3 regions of the Ensifer sp. ENS11 genome follow, and region 2 is predicted to be linked to each of the others. Evidence: riboswitches for the same ligand, from Rfam matches in the RefSeq annotation. Region 2 holds a riboswitch; each other region holds the start of a gene.

Region 1 (7,830 bases), on a different contig from region 2:
GCCGTCTGCTGCATCGAACCATCTGCGGAAGAGCGCCAGGTTCGGCTGGTCGCGCCCTTCGAGATAGGCGGCGATCAGCTCGTCCTTGCTCCCGAAATGGTAATAGAGCGTGCGTTTCGTCACCCCGGCAGCTTCAGCCACCGCGTCGACGCTGACGGCGCGAATGCCCTCGGCATAGAAGAGTTTCGAGGCGGCATCGATGATGCCTTCCCGGGTGGTGCGCTCTGGTTTTGCCATATCGATGTATACCGACTAGTGAATATACTTTTGATCTTCCCTCACCTAGCCTTCTTTCGTCAATGCCTCGCTCGACGCGAGGAAGGGAGAACACCATGTCCGACACCGTATTGCTGCAGATTTCCGATGGCATCGCGCTTCTGACGCTGAACCGACCGGCCAAGCTCAATGCGCTGAACTACGAACTGATCGATTGGCTTTTGGGTCTGCTCGACATGATCGAGGTGAACGACACCGTCGGCGCGGTGATCATCACCGGTGCTGGCGAACGGGCCTTTTCCGCCGGCGGCGACATTCCCGAGTTTTCCGGGAGCGTTGCCAAGGGGGCGAACACCGCCGTGCGTGATTTCGTCCGCCGCGGCCAGCGCCTGACCGCAAGGCTGGAGGCATTTCCCAAGCCCATCATCGCCGCCGTCAACGGTCTCGCCTATGGCGGCGGCTGCGAAATCACCGAGGCCGTGCATCTTGCCGTTGCCAGCGATCGCGCCCGTTTCGCCAAGCCCGAGATCAGGCTGGGCATGCCGCCGACCTTTGGCGGCACCCAGCGCCTGCCCCGGCTTGCCGGCCGCAAACGCGCGCTGGAACTGCTTTTGACCGGCGACGACTTTTCGGCCGAACACGCGCTCGAACTGGGGCTGGTCAACAGCGTCGTTGCCCACGACGAGCTCATGCCTGCCGCCCGCGCGCTTGCCAGACGCATCCTGCGACATTCACCGCTTGTCGTCCAGACGATCATCACCGCCGTCACCCGCGGCCTCAACATGTCGATATCAGAGGGGCTTCTGGTGGAAAGCGAACAATTTGCCCGCATGGTGCCGACCGCGGACCTCACAGAGGCGTTGGTCGCCTGGAAGGATCGGCACAGAGATATTCAACCAATCGGTTGACAATAACCGCGAGATCGGCGATATTCAACGACATGGTTGAATATATGAACGATCGGCTTGACGCCGTATTCCATGCGCTGTCCGACCCGACGCGGCGGGCGATGCTGCAGGATCTGTCAGCGGGTGAGCGGCTGGTGGGCGAGTTGGCCGCACCCTTCTCGATCTCGCTTGCCGCCGCATCGAAACACATCAAGGTGCTCGAAGGCGCCGGTCTCGTGCGGCGCGAAGTGCGCGGCCGGGCGCATGTCTGCCGGCTCGACGCCGAGCCGATGCATGCCGGCATGGAATGGATGCGCCATTACGAAGCCTTCTGGCGTCAACGCATCGATGTGTTGGAGGCACTGCTTCTGGCCGAGGACGCCGCGAAGGCCGCAGACAGGCAGACCACGACGCCGCAGCAAACGGAGAAGAAGCGATGACACCGCAAGCCGGCATGGACGACGGCGGATATGCCCGGATCGTCGCGCCGGATGCGGCACGCATCGAGCGGTTGTTGCCCGGCCCGATCGAGCGCATCTGGGCCTACCTGACGGAGGAGGACAAGCGCCGCCAGTGGATGGCGTCGGGCACCATAGGTGCTATAGCCGAATCGACGGTCGAACATATCTTCCGCCATGAGGACCTCGGCACGGATTGCGGTGAGCCGCCAACCAAATATGCCGCCCTTGCCGGCGAAAGCCGTATCCATGGCCGCATCATCGCCTGCAAGCCGCCGTACCTGTTGGCCTATACCTGGGGCGAAGGCACGCCGACGCCGTCGCAGGTGCGCTTCGATCTGGAGGCCAAGGGCTCAGAAGTGCTGCTGGTGGTCACCCATTCGCGCATCGCGACACAGGAGATGATGGCAAGCGTGGCTGCCGGCTGGCACACCCATCTCGACATTCTCGCCGATGTGGTTTCCGGCCGCACCTCGCATGGCTTCTGGAACAAGCATACTAGGCTCGAACAGGAATATGCGCGGCAGATCGCTGCGCGCTAGTACCCGTTAACACATCATACTTGCTGCACGGTTTTCTCCCTTGGATCGATATCGATCCAGGGGCCCATGCCGCACGCCCATTCACCCCAACAGGATCAAGGGAGGCTACAATGTTGCTTCAGGATAAGAGTGCGATTGTTTATGGCGGCAGCGGCGCCATCGGCGGTGCTGCGGCGCGTGCCTTTGCCCGCGAAGGCGCGAGTGTCTTTCTCGTTGGACGAACGGCCGAAACCCTGGATCGTACGGCCAAGGCAATACGGGCGGCGGGTGGAAAGGCGGAGTTCGACGTCCTCGACGTGATGGATCAAGCCGCCGTCGAGCGGCATGCGCAATCGGTTGTCGACCGAACCGGCAGGATCGACGTGGTCCTGACCGCTGTCGGCTTTGCCCACATTCAGGGCCCGCCGCTTTCTGAGCTGACGCTGGAACAGTTCGAGCACCCGATTGCAGCCTATACCCGCGCCAACTTCATCACCGCCAAGGCGGCAGCAGCGCAGATGGAAAGAAACGGCAGCGGTGTCATCCTGACGCTTTCGACGCCCGGCTCGCGCATGTCCGGCTCGGGTTTCCTCGGCTACGGCACCACCTGCGGCGCCATCGAGACCTTCTCGCGCATTCTCGCCGGCGAACTCGGCAGCCATGGCATCCGCGTCATCTGCCTGCGGCCGGATGCCATTCCCGAGGCACTGCCAGCTTCGCATGCGCGCGCCGTCTTTCAAGGGTTTGCCGACCGGTTCGATACCACTGTGGAGGAGATGCTCGACGGTCGGGCAAAGTCCGGCACATTGCTCGGCCGTTTCCCGAGGCTCGACGAGGTCGCCGACTATGCCGCCTTCGTCGCCTCGGACCGGGCGGGCGCCATGACCGGCGCGATCGCCAACCTCACCTGCGGCTCGCTGGTTGATTGAAATGAACGACCGGCGGACCTTCACAGGGTCGCGTCGGTCGTTCTCTTCAGCTGCGCGCAAAACCCAGAATGAACAGCGCCAGAGCGCCGATCGAGGAAATCGTGCGCACATGGTTCCACCAGACCCAGTCGGTCAGGTAGTGCTGCTGCCAGATTTCGGTGGCAGCCTGCCCAGACGTGGCAGCCGCCAGCGCATCGTTCATCGGCACGTTGAAGATAATGGTGACGATCAGCACGCCGGCGACGTAGGCGATGCCGCCGGCCGCCAGCAGCAGGCTGCCGTTACCGCCCCAGATGAAGGCCGCGACGACCAGCGCGAGCCCCAGAAGCGCCGTGCCCATGAAGGTACTGAGGAACAGCGGATTCTGGATCACCACGTTGATGGCGTTCATCGCCGCGATCCCCTGCTCCGCCGGCAGCCGCGACAAAGCCTGCATGATGCAGACCGAGAAGATGAAGAACAGCCCGGCCATCAGGCCGGAGCCGATTGCGGCGGCAAACGCCAGAGCGGGGATCAGCGGGATCATGCGGCGATACTCCAGACACCAGTTGCAGCGGTCTCCCGGGCATAGTCGGCGAAGTCGCGCGGTTTGCGCCCAAGCACGCGCTCGACATCGGACGTCACTTGCGAATTGCGCCCGTCGAGCACCGACGTGAAGAGATAGCGGATGAGTTCGACATAGTCATCAGGCAATCCGTCGGCCCGCAACTGCACCGTGAAGTCGGCAACCGGCACGGACTGATAGCCGATCCGGCGGTTGGCAGCCGTCGCGATCTCGGCCACGGCCTGGGCAAAGGTCATCAGCCGCGGGCCTGTCAGCTCATAGACCTTGCCGACATGCCCCTCGTCCAGAAGGGCTGCAACTGCCACGTCGGCGATGTCGTCGGTGCTGATGAAGGGTTCGGTGATCTCATCCGGCGGCAGGAACACCGATCCGCTGCGAACGGAATCGGTCAAAAAATCCTCGCTGAAATTCTCGAAGAACCAGCTTGCCCGGATGATCGTCCAGTCGGCGCCGGAGGCCTGCAGTTCGCGCTCGGCCGCTTCCGCCTCGTCCTCGCCGCGCCCCGACAGAAGCACCAGCCGCTTGATGCCCGAGCGAACGGCAAGCCTCGAGAATTTGCGGATGGTTTCGACGGCGCCCGGCACCGCCAGATCCGGCTGGTAGCTGATATAGATGCGCTCGACATTTTCAAGCACGGGCGCCCAGGTCGCCTCATCCGTCCAGTCGAAGGAAGGCGATGCCGAACGGGCGCCGATGCGCACCGCGATACCCCGCTCCTCAAGGCGGGCCGCCACCCGCCGCCCCGTCTTGCCCGTACCGCCCAGAACCAGTGTGAGTTTGTCAGTCATCGCTTCCTCCTGAGGTTGATTGCAAAACATGAGCATCTCTCACATTTGCAAATGTGATAAATCCTCGTATTTTAGGAGTCAAGTCAAAATGTGAGCATTACTCATGATTCCCGATGCAAGCCCTTCCACAATCCCCGCTGACGACGAGCCGGCGCTGCGCCGCACGCCCAGCCAGAAGCGCAGCCGCGAGCGCGTCGAGCACATCCTTTCCTGCGCCACGGCGATCATCCAGGAGAAGGGCAGCGACGCCATGCGCATGAGCGAAGTCGCTGAAAAGGCTGGAATCTCGATCGGCTCCCTCTACCAGTACTTCCCCGACAAGGCGGCGATCGTGCGCACGCTGGCCGAGCGCTACAATGCGGTCTGCAATGAATGCATCGGGGCCGAGCTTGCCAAGGTGACGTCGATCTCGGAACTGCGTGACGCCTTCTCCATGCTGTTCGACATCTATTACGATATGTTCCTGGCCGAGCCTGTGATGCGCGACATCTGGTCAGCGATGCAGGCCGACAAGGCGCTGCGCGAGATCGACCTTTTGCAAAGCCGTGCCGGCGGCCAGCTTCTGGCCGACGTCTGGGCTCGGTTTGCGCCCGACACGCCGCGCGAAACGATCGACAGCGCCGCCTTTTTGATCATGCATCTCGGCGATTGCACGATGCGGCTTGCGGTCTCCGTCACCAGAGCAGAGGGCGACCAGATCGTCGAAGCCTATAAACGCATGATCCTTCGTGATTTTGTCGCGGATGGACCGGGCGGCGGCGCAAGTCTAATTGACATCTCCGGGGTGCGATCCTAATCATCGTGGATCGATTGGTTCCCGCAACGCGAACGCGTTTCGGGAGTAAACGGGAACGTGACGGATGGACCCATGCTGGGCATTCAAATCACGGCCGACCCCGCGACTGTAGAGCGACGTGAATGCGCCGTTCCGGAGCGATCCGGAAGAAGCCACTGGAGACAAGACCGCGAGAGGGCGGCCCTTGCTCTGGGAAGGCGAGGCAAATCCAGGGTGATCTCACCCGACGTCCTGAGCCAGGAAACCTGCCAGTCGATGCGGGCATAGGGCCCAAACCGGGAAAGATCCCGACGCCATCACGGAGGTTGTCATGGCTACATCTACAGTTTCGAGCATTCCGCTCTCCCTCAGCGATCGTCTGACCGCAGGTATCATCGCGCTCCTCATCGGCGGCTTCCTCGTCTTCGGCGCAGGCCTGGCGAACTCGGCCGTGCTGCACGATACCGCGCACGACACCCGCCACTCCTATGGCTTCCCCTGCCACTAAGCGATGTTCCGGGACGCGACTTGCGTTCCGCATCGACATAGCTGCGGACAAAAACGCTTCCGGCAGACAGCCGGACGCGTTTGCTCGCGTCTGATGCAGATTGAAGATCTGCCGGACGGAGCCGTTCGCATATTTGCCAGTGGGACACGGCGCTGCCTGCCAGATGCATGGCGCGCCGATATCGAGGGATATCGAAAATGATTGTCAGAACGCTTCTGGCCGCGATCGTGGCTGGATTGATTGCCGGTGTCTTCATGACCGGCGCCCAGGAACTGCGCGTCGTACCGCTGATCCTGCACGCGGAAGAATTCGAAGGCGAGGCACCGGCCGCCGGCGAACAACCAGCCGTTCAGCCGGGAACGGCCGATCCGGCCGCAGCAAACCACGACCAGCATTCGTCGCTGAAGGCGGTTTCGCCGATTGGCGCTTTGCTTGACGCCCTGTCGCCGATCACGCCTGCCTACGCCCATGAGGGCGAACACGAGGAAGGCGGCATCATGTTCGGCATGAGCCGCTTTTCCGGCACGCTGATCGCCAATCTGGTGACCGGCTCCGGCTTCGCGCTGCTGCTCGCCGGCGTCAGCCTCGTCATCGGCTACCCGATCACGCTCAGGAACGGCGCGCTCTGGGGCGCCTGCGGCTGGCTTGCCGTGCACATGCTGCCGGCAATCGGTCTGCCGCCGGAACTGCCGGGCTTCCCGGCCGCGGAACTCGGCGACCGCCAGGTCTGGTGGGGTGCAACCGTGCTGTTGTCTGCCGCCGGTCTCTATCTGCTGGTCTTGCGGCAAGAGATCGCCGCCAAGATCATCGGCCTCGTGCTGATCGCGGCACCGCATGTCTATGGCGCGCCGCAACCGTCGGACATCTCCAGCAATGTGCCGGCCGTGCTCGGCGCTGAATTCGCCGTGGCAGCCCTTGCCACCACGCTCGCGTTCTGGATTGTTCTCGGCGTCGTGTCGGGCTTCATCAACGATCGTTTCGCCAAGGCGTAACAGACCGGCCAGATTTCGCCATCAACCCGGAGCCCCTGATATCGCCGATATCAGGGGCTTTGTCGTCGAGATGTCTCAGCGCGCCTGCAATGCCAGCAGATGCGCCTGCAACCGCGCGCGGCGGTCGTCCGGCGCCAGCATCACGCAACTGTCGCAGAAGCTGCCACCTTCCGTTCGATAATAGAGACAGCAGCCGCCGCGCAGGCGATAGGTGCGCGACAGCGCATGATTGCCGCCGATCTCGATCACGATGTCCTCGTAACGGAGCTTGTCGGAAAATAGCGACGTACCCGCGCGCTTGACGATCGCCAGCGCCCTCGCCATCGCGGTCTCCTCGTCGCCGAGGACGCGGCCGATCTCCAGGAACCCACCGGCAAGCGAATCCGCCGCAAGCCGCCATTGCGCGCCCGAGGACAGGCCGGTGCGACGCTTCAACATGACGACGATCGGCGCCAGATGCGCAGCGAAGGTTTCGCCGAAGACGTCCGCAGTCGCCGGGGCATGATCCCCGGCTGCGGGCAAGGCAAGGCTGAAATGAAACCGCTTGGCCGCGACAAGCCGTTCGCCATAGGCCCGCGAAAATTCTTCGAAGCGAAGGCCGCGAACGGCTGCCACGATGCCCCCACCGAGATAGAGGCCGCCAAGCGCGAGCGTGAGCTGGTTGCTGTAAAAGGCAATCAGATGGGCGGCGCGGATCTTGTCGTCCATGCCCTCGGCAAAGCGATCCTGATAGGCAAGGCTGTCTTCAAGCCCGACGCCCTCCTCCACCCAGAACCGCGCCTCGGGAAGAAATACGTCGCCGGCGGCCCCGAGCGAAAAGCCCACTTCGGGGAAAGACGACTGCAGGTGCGCGAGAACGCCAAGGGCGCTCTGGCGCAACGCCGCGTCCGCCTCGTCCTCCGCCGGGCGCTCGTCCTGCCGCTCGTGGCCCAAGCTCATGCCGTCTCCCTGGTCTCAAGCCAGCCGCCGCGAAAATCCGCCCGCTGCAATCCGCGCCGTATGGCCGGAATGCTGCGCGTCAGCTCCCAGACGAAACCGTTTCTGGCATTCTCGATCATCATCACGACAAGCCCCTGGTCAAGCCCGACCACGCGGTCGTCGACCCAACCCTCCGGGCCCACACCGGGCAGGCTCGGATTGAACCCGCCGGGAAACCGGCTCTCGCACAGAATGTCCGGGTAACAGTTCTCG
Region 2 (7,830 bases):
TCAGCATCTCGCCGATCCTGGCGCCTCTGACTGGCAGCGCCGTCATCGAGTTCTACGGCTGGCGCGGCGTTTTCTGTGCCGTCATGATCGCAGCCTTCATCGGCCTGATCCTGCTGTCGACTCAATTGGCTGAGACCCGTCCGAAGAAGGACAGGGCAGACAGCAATTTCGGCAGCGCGATTGCCGCCTACCGGCTGCTTCTGAGCGACCGGAACTTCCTGACGCTCACCTTCATCGGTGGCCTCGGCATTTCGAGCTTCCTCGTCTACCTCGCAAATTCGCCCTTCGTGCTGATCGATCATTATGGCCTGACGCCGACGCAATACAGCTTCGCCTTCTCGATCAACGCGGTATCGTTCTTCGCGGTCTCGCAGGCGACCGGTTGGCTTGGCGTTCGTTTCGGTCTCGTGCGTGTCATGCAGCTTGCCGTCGCCGGCTTTGCCTTGACCATGGCCAGCATGTTCATTCTCATGAGCCTCGGCTTCAACCAGTTGCCGGTCATGGCGGCATTCCTGTTCGTCGGCTACGGCGCGCTCGGTCTGGTCATCCCGACCTCCGCGGTGCTGGCGCTCGAGGATCACGGCGAGATTGCCGGTACGGCATCGGCGCTGATGGGGACGCTGCATTTTGTCACGGCGGCTGTCGCCATGATCGTTGCTGCCGTCTTCTTCAACGGAACGGCGCTTCCGATGGCCGCGGGCATTGCGATTTGCGCGGTCAGCGCGTTCCTGCTGACACAGGCAACCATCGGCCGCAGCCGTGTCGTGCCGGCGGAGTAACACCACCTCGCTTCGCGCAGTTGAAACAGGACGGCCGGTGAAGACCTTCTCGTCTTCACCGGCCGCTTTGCTATTGGCTCAGCAACGGAGTGCGGCGCGCTTGTCAGAAATCCCAGTCTTCGTCTTCGGTCGCAACCGCCTTGCCGATGACATAGGAGGAGCCTGACCCCGAAAAGAAGTCGTGGTTCTCGTCGGCATTCGGCGACAGCGCCGACAGGATTGCCGGATTGACCTTGCAGGCATCGGCCGGGAACAGCGCCTCATATCCGAGGTTCATCAGCGCCTTGTTGGCGTTGTAGTGCAGGAACTTCTTCACGTCCTCGGTCAGGCCGACGCTGTCGTAAAGCGATTCGGTATATTTCGCCTCGTTGTCGTAGAGTTCGAGCAGCAGGTCGAAGGCGAAATCCTTCATCTCCTGCCGACGCTCGTTACTCAGCCGCTCCAGGCCCTTCTGGAACTTGTAGCCGATGTAGTAGCCGTGCACCGCTTCGTCGCGGATGATGAGGCGGATCATGTCGGCGGTGTTGGTCAGCTTGGCGCGGCTCGACCAATACATCGGCAGATAGAAGCCGGAGTAGAACAGGAAGCTCTCGAGGAAGACGCTGGCGATCTTGCGCTTCAGCGGATCCGTGGTGCGATACTGCTCGAGAATGAGCGCCGACTTCTTCTGGAGATGTTCGTTCTCCTCCGACCAGCGATAGGCGTCATCGACATCAGGTGTCGAGCAAAGCGTCGAAAAGATCGAGGAATAGGAACGGGCATGCACCGCTTCCATGAAGGAGATGTTGGAATAAACCGCTTCCTCATGGGGCGTGATCGAATCCGCCATCAGTGTCGGTGCGCCGATGCTCGTCTGGATCGTGTCGAGCAGGGTCAGGCCCGTGAACACACGGATCGTCAGCTGCTGCTCTTCCGGCCGCAACGCCGCCCAGGAGGGAATGTCGTTGGAAAGCGGCACCTTTTCCGGCAGCCAGAAATTGCCGGTGAGCCGGTTCCAGACCTCAAGGTCCTTGTCGTCCTCGATACGGTTCCAGTTGATGGCGCGCACGGCTTGCGAGCCCTTGGGCGCCTTGGTCTTCAGTTGGATGTTCATCTTGTTCCCCGGAGTATCAAAGCGCGCAGGAAACGCAGCCCTGCACTTCCGTGCCGGACAGCGCCATCTGACGAAGGCGGATGTAGTAGATCGTCTTGATGCCCTTCTTCCAGGCATGGATCTGCGCGCGGTTGATGTCGCGGGTCGTTGCCGTGTCCTTGAAGAACAAGGTCAGCGAAAGCCCCTGGTCGACATGCTGGGTCGCAGCCGCATAGGTGTCGATGATCTTCTCCGGACCGATCTCATAGGCATCCTGGTAGTAGTCGAGATTGTCGTTGGTCATGAAGGCCGCGGGATAATAGACGCGGCCGATCTTGCCTTCCTTGCGGATCTCGATCTTCGAGACGATCGGGTGGATCGAGGAGGTCGAATGGTTGATATAGGAGATTGAGCCGGTCGGCGGCACCGCCTGCAGGTTCTGGTTGTAGAGGCCGGATGTCATCACCGCCTGCTTGAGTTCCAGCCAGTCTTCCTGCGTCGGGATATCGATGCCTGCGGTTTCGAACAGTTCGCGCACCCGCTCGGTCGCCGGCTTCCATTCCTGTTCGGTGTACTTGTCGAAATAGTCGCCCGAGGCGTATTTCGAGTTCTCGAAGCCCTTGAAGCTCGACCCGCGTTCGACGGCGATGCGGTTGGAGGCGCGGATGGCGTGGTAGGTCACCGTGTAGAAGTAGATGTTGGTGAAATCGACGCCTTCGTCCGAACCGTAATAGACCCGTTCGCGGGCGAGATAGCCGTGCAGGTTCATCTGGCCGAGGCCGATCGCATGGCTGTCGTCATTGCCCTTCTCGACGGAGGGAACCGAGGCGATATGGCTCATGTCGGAGACCGCGGTCAGCGCCCGGATCGATGTCTCGATCGTCTTGCCGAAATCGGACGAATCCATCGCGGCGGCGATATTCAGCGAGCCGAGATTGCAGGAGATGTCCTTGCCCAGGTGCTTGTAGGACAGGTCGTCATTGTACTCGCTGGCTTCGCTGACCTGGAGGATTTCTGAGCAGAGGTTGCTCATGGTGATGCGGCCGGCGATCGGGTTGGCGCGGTTCACCGTGTCTTCGAACATGATGTAGGGATAGCCCGACTCGAACTGGATTTCGGCCAGCACCTGGAAGAACTCGCGCGCCTTGATCTTCTTCTTGCGGATCCGGCTGTCGGCGACCATTTCCCGATATTTTTCCGTGACCGAGATGTCGGTGAAGGCAACGCCGTAGACGCGCTCCACGTCATAGGGCGAGAACAGGTACATGTCCTCGTTGTTCTTGGCGAGTTCGAAGGTGATGTCGGGAACGACGACGCCCAGCGACAGCGTCTTGATACGGATCTTCTCGTCGGCGTTCTCCCGCTTGGTGTCGAGGAAACGCATGATGTCGGGGTGGTGGGCGTTGAGATAGACGGCGCCGGCACCCTGGCGGGCGCCAAGCTGGTTGGCGTAGGAGAACGAATCCTCCAGCAGCTTCATCACGGGAATGATGCCGGACGACTGGTTTTCGATCTGCTTGATCGGGGCGCCGGCCTCGCGGATGTTGGTAAGCGACAGCGCCACGCCGCCGCCGCGCTTCGACAATTGTAGCGCCGAATTAATGCCGCGCGCGATCGATTCCATGTTGTCCTCGACCCTCAGCAGAAAGCAGGAGACGAGCTCGCCGCGCTGCTTTTTGCCGGCGTTGAGGAAGGTCGGGGTCGCCGGTTGGAAGCGACCGGAGATGATCTCGTCGACCATGTCGCGCGCCAGCGCCTCGTCGCCGCGCGCCAGCGTCAGCGCCACCATGCAGACCCGGTCCTCGTAGCGCTCGAGGTAGCGCTTCCCGTCGAAGGTCTTCAGCGTGTAGCTGGTGTAATATTTGAAGGCGCCGAGAAAGGTCGGGAAACGGAACTTCTTGTCATAGGCGTGATCGAACAGGTCGCGCACGAAGTTGAACGAATACTGGTCGAGAACCTCCTGCTCGTAGTAGCCCTCGGTGACGAGGTAATCGAGTTTTTCGCGCAGGTTATGGAAGAACACGGTGTTCTGGTTGACGTGCTGCAGGAAGTACTGCTTTGCCGCCAACCGGTCCTTGTCGAGCTGGATCCGGCCGTCCTCGTCATAGAGGTTCAGCATGGCGTTCAGCGCGTGGTAATCGAGCGCCGATTCCGTCGCCTTCAAGGGGCGTTCGAGTGTTGAGACGTCCAAAATCGTTCCATCCCGTTTTTGACATTGGCGACGTCCTCATCGGTTCCCAACAGTTCGAACCGGTAGAGATAGGGCACCTGGCACTTGGCCGAGATCACGTCGCCGGCGATCCCGTAGGTCGCGCCGAAATTGCTGTTGCCCGCGGCAATCACGCCGCGGATGTGGGAGCGGTTGTCCGCATCGTTGAGAAAGCGGATCACCTGTTTGGGCACGGCGCCCCGGCCGTCGTCGCCGCAATAGGTCGGGACGACGAGCACATAGGGTTCGTGCACGTCGAGCGGCGCGTCGGCCGCGCTGACGGGAATGCGTCTGGCGCGCAGGCCGAGCTTGCCGACGAAGCGATGGGTGTTTTCCGAGCGGGTGGAAAAATAGACGATCAGCCCCATCGCGCCGTACCTCGGCTTCAGGACAGTGCGCTGATCTTGTCGGGGCGGAAGCCTGCCCAGTGCTCCGGACCGGCGATGACGACGGGAACCTGCATGTAGCCAAGGCCCTTGACCGTCTCGAACGCGTCCTGGTCGACCGAAATGTCGATCACCTCGTAATTGACGCCCTGGCGGTCGAGCGCGCGATAGGTTGCGGTGCACTGGACGCAGGCGGGCTTGCTGTAGACGGTGACGTTCATTTCTTCCTCGTTTGGTCGGCTGGATCTGGGCATGAAAAGGCATGCGGATACGCACAAGCGATCCGGCGAAATGCAGGACTGGCAGGATGACCGCTTGCTCGGGTCGAGAAGACCCGGGCGCGGTTGTTCGTCAGATTCGCGGCTTCCCGCGCCTCTTCATTGGCGAATGATAGGAATTCGATGACGCGGACATGACTTCACCCCGAAGTTGAAGACGGCGCTTCCGGGGAGACGTCGAGACGATCAGGCAGGTTTCATCCTGCCCCATGCACACCTCTGACCTCTCCGGACACCCCGCCCGTGGACGTTTATCGATCGAGGCAGGTCTCCTGGCTCACGGGTCGGTGCTTCTGTCCGGACCTTCCCGATGCATCATGCTTCAGTGGCCGAATGCTGGACAGTTGCTCGCCGTTTACAGTTGCGGGGGCAGCCACGGCTTAGCCAAGCGAAATCGCTACGACGGCACCGTATTCCCATCTTCGCTCCCAATCCTTGCGAATCGGGAGAACCTCGAACACTAGATATAGTATATGTCGGGAAAATTGCGTCAATAGGTTCCATGTCGAAGCCACCTGGGAGGCGGACAATATTTTTTCGGGTGTGGATAGCGGGGAGTAAACGACAAGTGTCGGCGAAGCCTGTGGATGGAGAGCCGTCATTGACAGCTCTGCTGAAATCCTCAAGCCGCGAAGGCGGGAACAGGACGATTGTCCCCGTCGACTGCCACCATGATGAAGGCGCCATGGGCAGTCAGGGTCTGTTTCGCTCCCGTCAAATCCTCTGACCACAATTCGACATCGACCGTCGTCGAGCTCCGTCCGGTGCGCACAATCCTGGCGACAAGCTCGATGATCGAGCCAACGGTGATCCGGTGCTTGAAATCGATGCGCTGGCAGGAGGCGAGCACTGTCGTCTTGCGGCTCGCCCGTGTCGCCGCGCCGAAGGCGGCCTTGGTCATCTGCGCCAGCGCGTCGCCGCCAAACATGGCGCCGAAGCTGTTGGCCTGATCCGGAAAGACGATATCGACCATGCGCACGGCATCGTCTTTTGGCGCTCCGATCGCATCGGTGTCGAGAGAAGGCAACGACCAGCCGGCGCCCTTGCCCTCCGGCATCGCGACCATGGTGAACTGGCCGCGGGCGCACAGATCGCGGGTGCCGGCCGTCAGATCTTCCGCGATCATATCGACTTCGACGACCATCGAACGCCGCCCGACCCGGATCGGGCGGCCGCTGCAGCTGACGATATGGCCGATGTGGGCGGGGCCGCGGAAGTCGACGCGATCGCAGGAGGCGGTGACGAAGGGAACGCGGCCGTGGCGCGTGGCGACGATGAAGGCGGTCCGGTCCATGAGTGCGAGGCCCGCACGGCCGAAGAGCGTGCCGTGGTGATTGGTGTCGCCGGGAAAGACGATGTCGATCAAGGTGGCGGGCGCCGGGGTTTCCCCCGGCGCCTTCTCGATATTGCTATCGTCCGTCATGCGTTTGCGGCCTCTTGCCGGCCGGCAGTGAAGGATTGGCGCAGCGTTTGCGCCGCCGCGACCATGTTGACGAGCGCCGGGCGAACTTCCTCCCACCGCCTTGTTTTCAGCCCACAATCCGGATTGACCCAGATCTGCGCCGGCGTCAGACCGTCGGTCGCCTGTTCGATCAGATGCACCATCTCGTTGACAGTGGGTACCCGCGGCGAGTGGATGTCGTAGACGCCGGGGCCGATCTCGTTCGGATAGGCCTGATCGATAAAGGCGCCGAGCAGCTCCATCTTCGAGCGCGAGGTTTCGATGGAGATGACATCGGCATCCATTGCCGCAATCGCCGCCATGATGTCGTTGAACTCCGAGTAGCACATGTGGGTGTGGATCTGGGTTTCGTCACCGACGCCGGAGGCGCTGATGCGGAAGCACTCGACCGCCCAGTCGAGATAGGCCTTTCGATCGGCCTGTCTCAGTGGCAGTCCCTCGCGCAGCGCCGGTTCGTCGATCTGGATCACGGCGATACCGGCCGTTTCCAGGTCGGTGACTTCGTCGCGCAGCGCCAGTGCGATCTGCCGGCATACGATCGACCGGGGCAGGTCGTCGCGCACGAACGACCATTGCAGCATCGTCACCGGGCCGGTGAGCATGCCCTTCATCGGCTTGTCCGTCAGCGACTGCGCATAGGTTGCCCAATCGACCGTCATCGGGTTCGGGCGCGAGACATCGCCGAAGATGATCGGCGGGCGTACGTAGCGCGAGCCGTAGCTCTGCACCCAACCGCTCTGAGTGAACCCATAGCCGGAGAGCTGCTCGCCGAAATACTGCACCATGTCGTTGCGCTCGAATTCGCCGTGCACCAGCACCTCGATGCCGATTTCCTCCTGCCAGCGCACGGCCTTCTCCGTCTCCTGGCGCAGGTAGGCGAGGTAGTCGACATAGCTGAGCTCGCCCTTGGCATGCAGCGATCGTGCCTGGCGCACCTCTGACGTCTGCGGGAAGGAGCCGATCGTCGTCGTCGGGAAGAGCGGCAGTGCCAGCCTGTCTTCCTGCCGCCGCCGGCGCGTTGCAAAACTCGATTGACGGCGGCTGTCTGCTGCCGTCAGGTTCTTCAAGCGTCCGGCAACGAGTGGATCGTGGACCTTGAGCGAGGTCAGCCGTGCCTCGACCGCAGCAATCGATTTTGCAAAGACCTGCTCGGGATTGGCCAGGCCCGGCTCGAATGCGCGGGCAAGCAGGCTGAGTTCGTCCAGCTTCTGCAGGGCGAAGGCAAGCCAGGAGACGAGCTCCGGATCGAGCGCTCGTTCGAGATCGAGGTCGATTGGCACATGCAGCAGCGAGCACGATGGTGCAAGCTCGATACGATCGCGGCCATGCGCCTCGATCAACGGCTGCAGCCGGCGGAAGAGGCCGGCAAGATCGGTACGCCACACATTGCGGCCATCGACGACGCCGAGCGACAGCACAAGCTGTGCCGGTACCGTCTGAAGTAGCAAGTCGAGCTGTTGCGGCGCCCGCACGAGGTCGACATGCAGCCCGGCAACCGGCAGCGAAAGGGCTGTCGGCATGTTGTCACTGACCGCGCCGAAATAGGTCGCGAGCATGATTTTCAACTGCGGAAGTTCCGAGGCGAACGTCTGGTAGGTCAGCGCCAGCGCCTGGCGTTCCCGCTCAGTGAGATCGAGCACCAGG
Region 3 (7,830 bases), on a different contig from region 2:
GTCTCGTTGGCAACAGCGAATTGCGGTCCTTCGTACTCAGCGCCTTTGGCCTCGAAAACGAAGACCTGACACCGCGCAAGCTGAAGCAGATTCTGACCAGTGATCTCAACAATCCGACGAGCTACGCCAACTCCTTGCGTGATGAACGCTATATCAAGCTGGTGAAAGCGTTTAATTTCAACGCGGACGGTACGCTTGGCTCACCCAAGCTGGCGCAGAACGAGGCCGACATCGTCAATACTGCCAAGGCCTACATCGTCGAGAAATCGCGCTTCGGCACGGAGGACGAAAAGAAGACCGCCAAGGCGAAGGCGGAAGGGGAAAGCAAGTACTACACGACGCAGATTCAGAAGATCGAGACGCTTGACGATTTCCTCAAGGACAAGCGCCTCGTCGATATCGTGCTGATCGGCGCCGGCATTGACCCGGAGGGTGTCAAAACCGACTACCTCAAGCAGATGTTCACCTCCGACCTCAACGATCGCAAGAGCTTCATCAACACCGATCCGAACGGCTTGAAGTATCGCGAGATCGTTTCCGCCTTCAATTTCGACAAGGACGGAAAGATAGTTACAGGCGAAGCCGGGCAGATACAGACGCGGCGTGGGCTCACTATGACGTTCGACCTCTACCTCAACCAGACGCTTGAGGAGAGCGAGGGCGAGGACAATGCCGGTGTTCGGCTGGCGCTTTATTTCAAGCGCAAGGCGCCGGAAATCACCACACCCTACGACCTGCTCGCCGACAACGCACTGATGCAGGTTGTTCGGACCGCCTACAGCATGCCCGAGGGCCTCGCGAGCGCCAAGATCGAGATGCAGGCCGCTTACATCGAGCGCCTCATGGATATCAAGGACCTTCAGGATCCCGAGGAACTCGAAAAGCTGCTGAAGCGTTTTACCGCGCTTTATGACGTCGAGAACAACACCGACGTCAATCCGGGGCTTGCCATCCTGACGGGCGGCAGCGGCGGCGGCATCAGTGCCGACGCATTGTTCTCGCTTGCACAGCTGAGAGCCGGCGGCCGGTAAAAAGCGTCGTCAGTCTGCCCGCAACACCTTGTCAGGGTTCATGATGCCCGCCGGGTCGAACGCGTGCTTGATGCGGCGCATCAACTCGATTTCGATCTCGGGGCGGACCTCGGCGAGCTCGTCGCGCTTCAACTGCCCGATGCCGTGTTCGGCCGAGATCGAGCCGTTGTACTTCAGCACGATGCCATGAACGATGGCGTTCATTTCCCGCCAACGGTCGAGGAATGCCTGTTTGTCGGCGCCGAGGGGCTGCGAGATGTTGTAGTGAATGTTGCCATCGCCCATATGGCCGAATGAGCAGATGCGTGCGCCCGGCATCGCCTGCATGACGGCCGTATCGGCCTCCTTCATGAAGGCGGGGATGCTCGATACGGGGACGGAAACGTCGTGCTTGATCGAGCCGCCTTCCGGCTTCTGCGCTGGCGACATGCTTTCGCGCATGTGCCACAGCGCCTTGCGCTGTTCTTCGCTGGTCGCAATCACTGCGTTCTCGACCAGGTCGGCGACGATGCCCTGCTCCAGCAGTTCGTGCACCATGCGTTCGGCACTCTCGGCGGAATCGGAGGTGGAAATGTCGATGAGTACATACCACGGGTGAACGGTTTCCATCGGGTCGCGCACGCCTGGAATATGCTTTGTCGTGAACTCGACGCCGAGGCGCGGCATCAGTTCGAAGCCGGTGAGCGCAGTGCCGCAGAGGCTCGAGGCCTTGTCGAAGAGGGCCAGCGCATGTTCGACGCTGCCGACGCCGGCAAAGGCCACCTGATGGCCAAGGGGCTTCGGAAACATCCTGAGCACCGCGCCGGTGATCACGCCGAGCGTACCTTCGGCGCCGATGAACAGGTCGCGCAGGTCGTAGCCGGTATTGTCTTTCTTCAGCCGGCGCAGCCCGTCCCAGATCTCGCCGGTCGGCAGAACCACTTCGAGGCCGAGGCAAAGCTGGCGCATGTTGCCATAGGCTAACACTGCGGTGCCGCCGGCATTGGTCGAGAGGTTGCCGCCGATGCGGGCCGAGCCTTCCGACCCGAGCGACAGCGGAAACAGTCGATCGTTATCATCGGCCGCCTTCTGGATATCGGCAAGGATGCAGCCGGCGTCGGCAACGATGACATTGCCGACGGGGTCGATGTCGCGAATCCGGTTCAGCCTCTGCAGCGACAGGACGATATCGGCCTTGCCCTCGCGCGGGATCTGACCCGCCACATGGCCGGTGTTACCGCCTTGCGGAACGATTGCCGTTCGGGTCGCGCTTGCAAGCTTCATGATGCGCGACACCTCCTCGACCGAACCGGGGCGAAGCACCATCGGGGTGGTGCCCTTGTAGAGCCCGCGGGATTCGATGAGGTAGGGCGCGAGGTCCGCCGGGTTCGTCAAGGCATTGGCGCTGCCGACGATGTCGATGAAGGAGGCGATCAGTTCGGGAGAGGGGAGCGTCGTCGTCATGGCCCTGCCTTCGCAAATGCGCCCGACGGCGCTACTGCATAATTCCTTAAATCGGAATCGAATTAAGGACAAAATTATGCAGCGGGTTTAGAGCGTTACAGCGTCCTTTGCGCGTCATATTTGACGCACGGCGCTGGAAAAGTGCCTGTCGGTCAGTCTCTGGGGGCGGCAGCACGCTGCAGCCGGTCGAGGATCGCCTCTCCCAACCCTTCCGAAGGGATGGGGCCGAAGGCGATGGTTGCGGAGCCGCTGGCATCCGCCCTCTTCATATAGTCGAAAAGATTGGCAGCTGCCTCGCGCAGGCTGCCTGCCGGGCTGAGGTCGAGTACGATCGCGGCGTGCTCTTCGCCGGGGAGCGACGCATTGCCGAACCGGATCAGCGCTTCTCCCGGACGCACGTCGGCGGCGTCGAGCCGGACAGCTGCGCCCGGCGCGTAGTGCGAGGCGAGCATGCCCGGGGCCTCGATAGTCGCTCCGGCGCTCTGCGGCCTCGAGACGGTAAGGCCGGTCAGCCTTTCGATTTCGAAGACGTCGAGACCGCCCGGACGCAGCAGGCGCAGCGCGCCGTCCTCGACCTTGATGATCGTCGATTCAAGCCCGATCTCCGCAGAGCCGGCGTCGAGAATGAGCTTGAGGCGCGGCCCGAGATCGGCTTCCACATGGGCAGCGCTTGTGGGACTGATCTTGCCCGACGTATTGGCGCTCGGTGCGGCGAGCGGGCGGCCGAAGCGGGCAATCACCCGACGTGAAAAGCCATCAGGCATGCGGATGCCGAGCGTGTCGAGGCCGGCCGAGGCAAGCGCGTGCACGGTGCTTGTTGTGCGCTGGGGCAGGATCAACGTCAGCGGGCCGGGCCAGAACGCTTCGGCCAGGCGCCGCGACAACGAATCGAATGTCACATGGGCTTCAGCCATCGCCATGTCTGACACATGCGATATCAGTGGGTTGAAGCGTGGACGCCCCTTCATCTCATAAATACGGCTGATCGCATCGGGATTGGTGGCGTCCGCTGCCAGGCCGTAGACCGTCTCGGTCGGAATCGCGACGGGCTCGCCTTCGGCAAGCACCGCACAGGCACGCTCGATCGCCCGTTCCGGCTCGGTCCGTGTATCGATGATTTCGGCCATGTCGCTTCCGTTTCCCTTTCCGAGGCTTCCTTAAAGGAGCCACGGTGAAAACAGAACGATTTTCTTCAGGCAACCGGGTCTGCGCTTCAGAGGCTGCGAATGATGCGCTTCAATGCCTCGTCGCGCGCGCCGAGCATCAGCACGTTCTTGAGCGCGACTTTCGGGTCGTCGGTACGAAAGAGCAGCCCGTTGTCGCGAACGCTGCGATTGATGGTCATCTGCCCCTCTGGCGCATCGGGCTCGATGGCAACGGCGAAGTACATTCGGGAATAGCCGGTCTGGATGCGTTCGAAGAAGTGTTTCTCGTCGCCGAGGTCACAGAAGAAGTTGGCGAAATAGAACGACCAGGTGACGTCCTTGGACGGGGCGAGATGTGTTCTCGCCGCCGTGACATGGCAATAGCCGAGATGCGGCCGACCGGTGAGCGTGCGGTGGAAGATCATCTTGGGAAACTGGATCGAGGTATGGAAGCCGTTCATCCGCTTGTGCGTCGTTTCGCCGGCGGTCGTCAGCTTGTGGGCGGTGCGCTCGGCAACCTCGTCATAGCTCAGATAACGCCGCTCGCGCTGCGACCATTGACGCCTTTCTATGCGGCCGGTGCGCAGGAACTCGGTGTGGACCGCTGTCTTCGGAGCGATCGTTGGCAGCTTCTCGGCTGCGGCGTCGTAGTATTTGAGCTTTGCCATGAACTTCAATGCGCTGTTTGCCGGTTCGGCCGGTTTCTCCGTCAGGCGACGCTAATGCATTATGGTTAATGGAAGATTTCACTCGCGTCGGTGGGCCTTGCCCCGCGTCACGGGAAGACATGTCGCAAAATGGCGAAGGATCCGCGCTTTCTCGCAAGCCTTGCCGGAAAAAGCGACAATTGCTCAATCCTTGAGCTATCCTATTGTTTACAATGAAAAATGATCAATCACAGGGCGTTTGGTGCGCTTGATGTGCTGTGTCGTCTTTCTGGAATCGGATGTCGTTAATCGGCAGCTACGACGATGGCTTCCGCGATTAGATATGCCTACTCAAGGTGCTGTCTTTTAGGGAAGGCGGAGAATTGGGAAGCCGGTCAAAACCCGGCGCTGCCCCCGCAACGGTGGTGGAGCGAAAGCCACGGCACAAAGCCACTGGACGGTTCCGTCCGGGAAGGCGCCGGGCTGGTCCTTGCGGACGGCTCCTGAGCCCGGAAACCAGCCTTGACGCGAACAGACCGTAACGGGTTGCGGCGGGCAGCCGGATCGGAGCCGTCATCGCACAGGCAATGCGCCCGTGCGGGTTCCAGTCCTGCCTCTCCGAAACAAGGCGAACGAGGACAGGACATGGACATCAAGGGCGATATGCTCCGCAAGCTGAAGGGTCGACGCGACGGCTACAGCCTCGACCGGGCCTTCTACATCGACCCCGACTACTACAGGCAGGATCTCGAAAGCATCTGGTACAAGGACTGGTTGTTCATCGGCCACGACTGCGAGATCCCGCGTGCCGGTAACTATTTCACCGTCCAGGTCGGCGATTATCCTGTCATTATCGTTCGCGACCGACAGGGCACGATCCGCGCCCTGCACAATTCCTGCCGTCATCGCGGTTCTCGCGTCTGCGCGCAGCACAAGGGCTCTTCGGCCAAGCTCGTCTGTCCCTATCACCAATGGACCTATGAGCTCGACGGCGCGCTGCTCTTTGCCCGCCAGATGGGCGAGGATTTCGACAAGGCGGCCCACGGCCTGAAGCCGATCCACTGCGAGACCGTCGGCGGTTACATCTTCATCAACCTGTCCGAGCAGCCGATGGATTTCGGCCCGTTCCGCGACATGGTCGCGCCCTATCTTGCGCCGCACCGCCTGGGTGAAACCAAGGTCGCCTTCGAAAGCACGATCATCGAAAAGGGCAACTGGAAACTCGTCTGGGAAAACAACCGGGAGTGCTACCATTGTGCCGCCAACCACCCCGAACTTTGCCGCACCTATCCCGAAGCGCCGACGGCGACCGGTGTGCAGGGCGCCAAGGATGATCCCGTCATTGCCGCGCATTGGGCGAAATGCGAAGCAGCCGGACTGCCGAGCGAGTTCCGGATGTCCGAGACCGGCCAGTTCCGCTCGGCGCGCATGCCGTTGATCGACGACGCCGAGAGCTACACCATGTCCGGCGCCCGCGCCGTGCGGCGGCAACTGTCGGCAGACGTTAGCCAGAAGCATATCGGCACGCTCCTGCTCTTCCATTATCCCTCGACCTGGAACCATGTGCTGGCCGACCACGCCATCACCTTCCGCGTCCTGCCGCTCGGCCCGGAGCTGACGCAGGTGACGACCAAGTGGCTGGTCAACAAGGACGCGGTTGAAGGCGTCGACTACAATCTCGAGCAACTGACGCATGTCTGGACCGAGACCAACGATCAGGACCGCCAGATCGTCGAGGAGAACGCCTTTGGTATTCGCTCGCCGGCCTACCAGTCAGGCCCCTATTCGCCCGAACACGAAGGCGGCGTGATGCAGTTCGTCGAGTGGTATTGCAAGTTCATGGAACAGCGCCTGCAGGGCGAGGCTGCTCCGCTTTCCCGGGTCGCCTGACATGCAGATGGCATCCTCGTTCCATCATTTCGACGAGCTTCATGTCTGGATCGACAGGCAGAACATGCTCGAATGCACATCGGCCGTGATCGAGACCGCCGATGTGATGACCTTTACCTTCCGGGCGGAAAAGCCGGCCTGGTTCCGCTATCTGCCTGGGCAGTTCGTCACGCTCGAGCTGCCGGTCGCCGACGAGCCGGTCATGCGCACCTACACGCTGTCGTCGACGCCCTCCCGGCCGTTGTCGATCGCCGTCACCGTCAAGGCGCAAGCCGATAGCATCGGCACGCGCTGGATGTTCGATCACCTGAAGCCCGGCATGCGGCTGAAGGCGTTCGGTCCGCTCGGCGATTTCAGCTTCGTGCGCCATCCCGGCGAAAAATATCTCTTCATATCGGCAGGCTCCGGCGTCACGCCGATGATGTCGATGACGCGCTGGATGGCGGACTGCGTTCCCGAGACCGACGTCACCTTCATTTCCTGCGCCCGCCGGCCAGACGACCTTCTGTTCCGCTCGGAACTGGAAGTGCTGGCGCGCCAGATGTCCGGGCTAAACCTCGGCTTCGTGGTCGAGGGGCATGAGTCAAGGCACGGATGGCACGGGCTGCGCGGCCGCATCGACGGCGCCAAGCTGCCGCTGCTTGCACCCGACTTCATGGAGCGCACAGTGTTTTGCTGCGGTCCGGAGCCGTTCATGCGCGGCGTGCGCGAGTTGCTGAAGGCGGCCGGTTTCGACATGAGCCGCTATCACGAGGAAAGCTTCCAGCCGGCGGCAGCACCGGCAGCCGAGGAGATAGCAGTCAGGGCAGGGGCGGCAGCCGACGCCGAAGCGCAAGGCGCCAAGGTGGTCTTCACCATGAGCGGCAAGGAGATCGAGGCCAAGCCCGGCCAGACGATCCTGCAGGCGGCGCGGGCCAACGGCGTCAGGATCGGTGCGGCCTGTGAAGGCGGCATCTGCGGTACGTGCCGGGTGATGAAAGTCGCCGGCGAGGTCGAGATGAACCACAACGGAGGTATTCTCGACGACGAAATCGATGAGGGCTACATCCTCGCCTGCTGCTCGCGGCCGCTTGGAGATGTACAGATCGAAGCCTGACAATGCTTGATGGTCGCGGGGAGCGTGTTCTTTCCGCGACCGACCCGTCAGCGGCTGGCCGCGGCCGCCAGCCGCACGGCGCGGTCGTGCCGACCGAAATCGATCGACCCGGTCGCCATCATGTCGACGCCTTCGCCGGCGGCGCTGGCAGCTTCGGCGCGGCTGATAAGCAACGGCTGGCTTTCGATTTTCGCCGTCGCCTGGGCAGCGCTGGCGGCGCCGACCCCGTCGTCGGCTCTGGCAATGAGAACGAGCGGCAGTGCCTTTTCCGGCAACAGGGCGCCGCCGGCCCAGATCGGTCGCAAGGTGGCGCTGCTCATAGCCGCGACATTGACGTCGATGTCGTCAAGTGTACCGGGCACACGATAGGGACAGCGGCGTTTGCCGCAATTGATCCCTGACGAGAATTGCCACAGCGCATAGCTGTCCCAGTTGCCGATCGGAAACACATTGCGGATATCCGGCTTGTAGCGGGCATACCACAGGGGTAGTCGCGACAGCAGTCGGTGCTTCGCGCGGTTGGCCGCGATGTATTTGGCCGTGACATGATTGGTGTAGAGCATCGGGTAGCGGCCGGT

Evidence for each region. A riboswitch is a leader RNA that binds a small molecule or an ion and turns the genes downstream of it on or off. The one in region 2 is predicted to bind cobalamin.
Region 1: another riboswitch for cobalamin. It lies ahead of IB264_RS13435 (CbtB-domain containing protein); the one in region 2 lies ahead of nrdH (glutaredoxin-like protein NrdH).
Region 3: another riboswitch for cobalamin. It lies ahead of IB264_RS07065 (aromatic ring-hydroxylating dioxygenase subunit alpha); the one in region 2 lies ahead of nrdH (glutaredoxin-like protein NrdH).

The regions. Positions count from the first base shown of each region.
Region 1 covers NZ_JACVAN010000006.1:18,614-26,443, reverse strand. Annotated here, with positions in the region: gene IB264_RS13475 (TetR/AcrR family transcriptional regulator) at 1-237, opposite strand, end outside; gene IB264_RS13470 (crotonase/enoyl-CoA hydratase family protein) at 333-1,124, shown strand; gene IB264_RS13465 (helix-turn-helix transcriptional regulator) at 1,169-1,543, shown strand; gene IB264_RS13460 (SRPBCC family protein) at 1,540-2,103, shown strand; gene IB264_RS13455 (SDR family NAD(P)-dependent oxidoreductase) at 2,214-3,011, shown strand; gene IB264_RS13450 (DUF1772 domain-containing protein) at 3,058-3,537, opposite strand; gene IB264_RS13445 (NAD(P)H-binding protein) at 3,534-4,364, opposite strand; gene IB264_RS13440 (TetR/AcrR family transcriptional regulator) at 4,468-5,160, shown strand; cobalamin riboswitch at 5,159-5,428, shown strand; gene IB264_RS13435 (CbtB-domain containing protein) at 5,471-5,647, shown strand; gene IB264_RS13430 (CbtA family protein) at 5,845-6,639, shown strand; gene IB264_RS13425 ((2Fe-2S)-binding protein) at 6,715-7,578, opposite strand; gene IB264_RS13420 (glucoamylase family protein) at 7,575-7,830, opposite strand, start outside.
Region 2 covers NZ_JACVAN010000003.1:292,684-300,513, forward strand. Annotated here, with positions in the region: gene IB264_RS08410 (multidrug effflux MFS transporter) at 1-779, shown strand, start outside; gene nrdF (class 1b ribonucleoside-diphosphate reductase subunit beta) at 883-1,872, opposite strand; gene nrdE (class 1b ribonucleoside-diphosphate reductase subunit alpha) at 1,889-4,042, opposite strand; gene nrdI (class Ib ribonucleoside-diphosphate reductase assembly flavoprotein NrdI) at 4,012-4,428, opposite strand; gene nrdH (glutaredoxin-like protein NrdH) at 4,446-4,667, opposite strand; cobalamin riboswitch at 4,969-5,195, opposite strand; gene IB264_RS08435 (acyl-CoA thioesterase) at 5,347-6,147, opposite strand; gene metE (5-methyltetrahydropteroyltriglutamate--homocysteine S-methyltransferase) at 6,144-7,830, opposite strand, start outside.
Region 3 covers NZ_JACVAN010000002.1:603,180-611,009, reverse strand. Annotated here, with positions in the region: gene IB264_RS07085 (DUF1217 domain-containing protein) at 1-1,031, shown strand, start outside; gene IB264_RS07080 (FAD-binding oxidoreductase) at 1,041-2,474, opposite strand; gene IB264_RS07075 (L-threonylcarbamoyladenylate synthase) at 2,627-3,601, opposite strand; gene IB264_RS07070 (DUF6656 family protein) at 3,688-4,287, opposite strand; cobalamin riboswitch at 4,604-4,806, shown strand; gene IB264_RS07065 (aromatic ring-hydroxylating dioxygenase subunit alpha) at 4,912-6,156, shown strand; gene IB264_RS07060 (hybrid-cluster NAD(P)-dependent oxidoreductase) at 6,158-7,252, shown strand; gene IB264_RS07055 (glycoside hydrolase family 25 protein) at 7,300-7,830, opposite strand, start outside.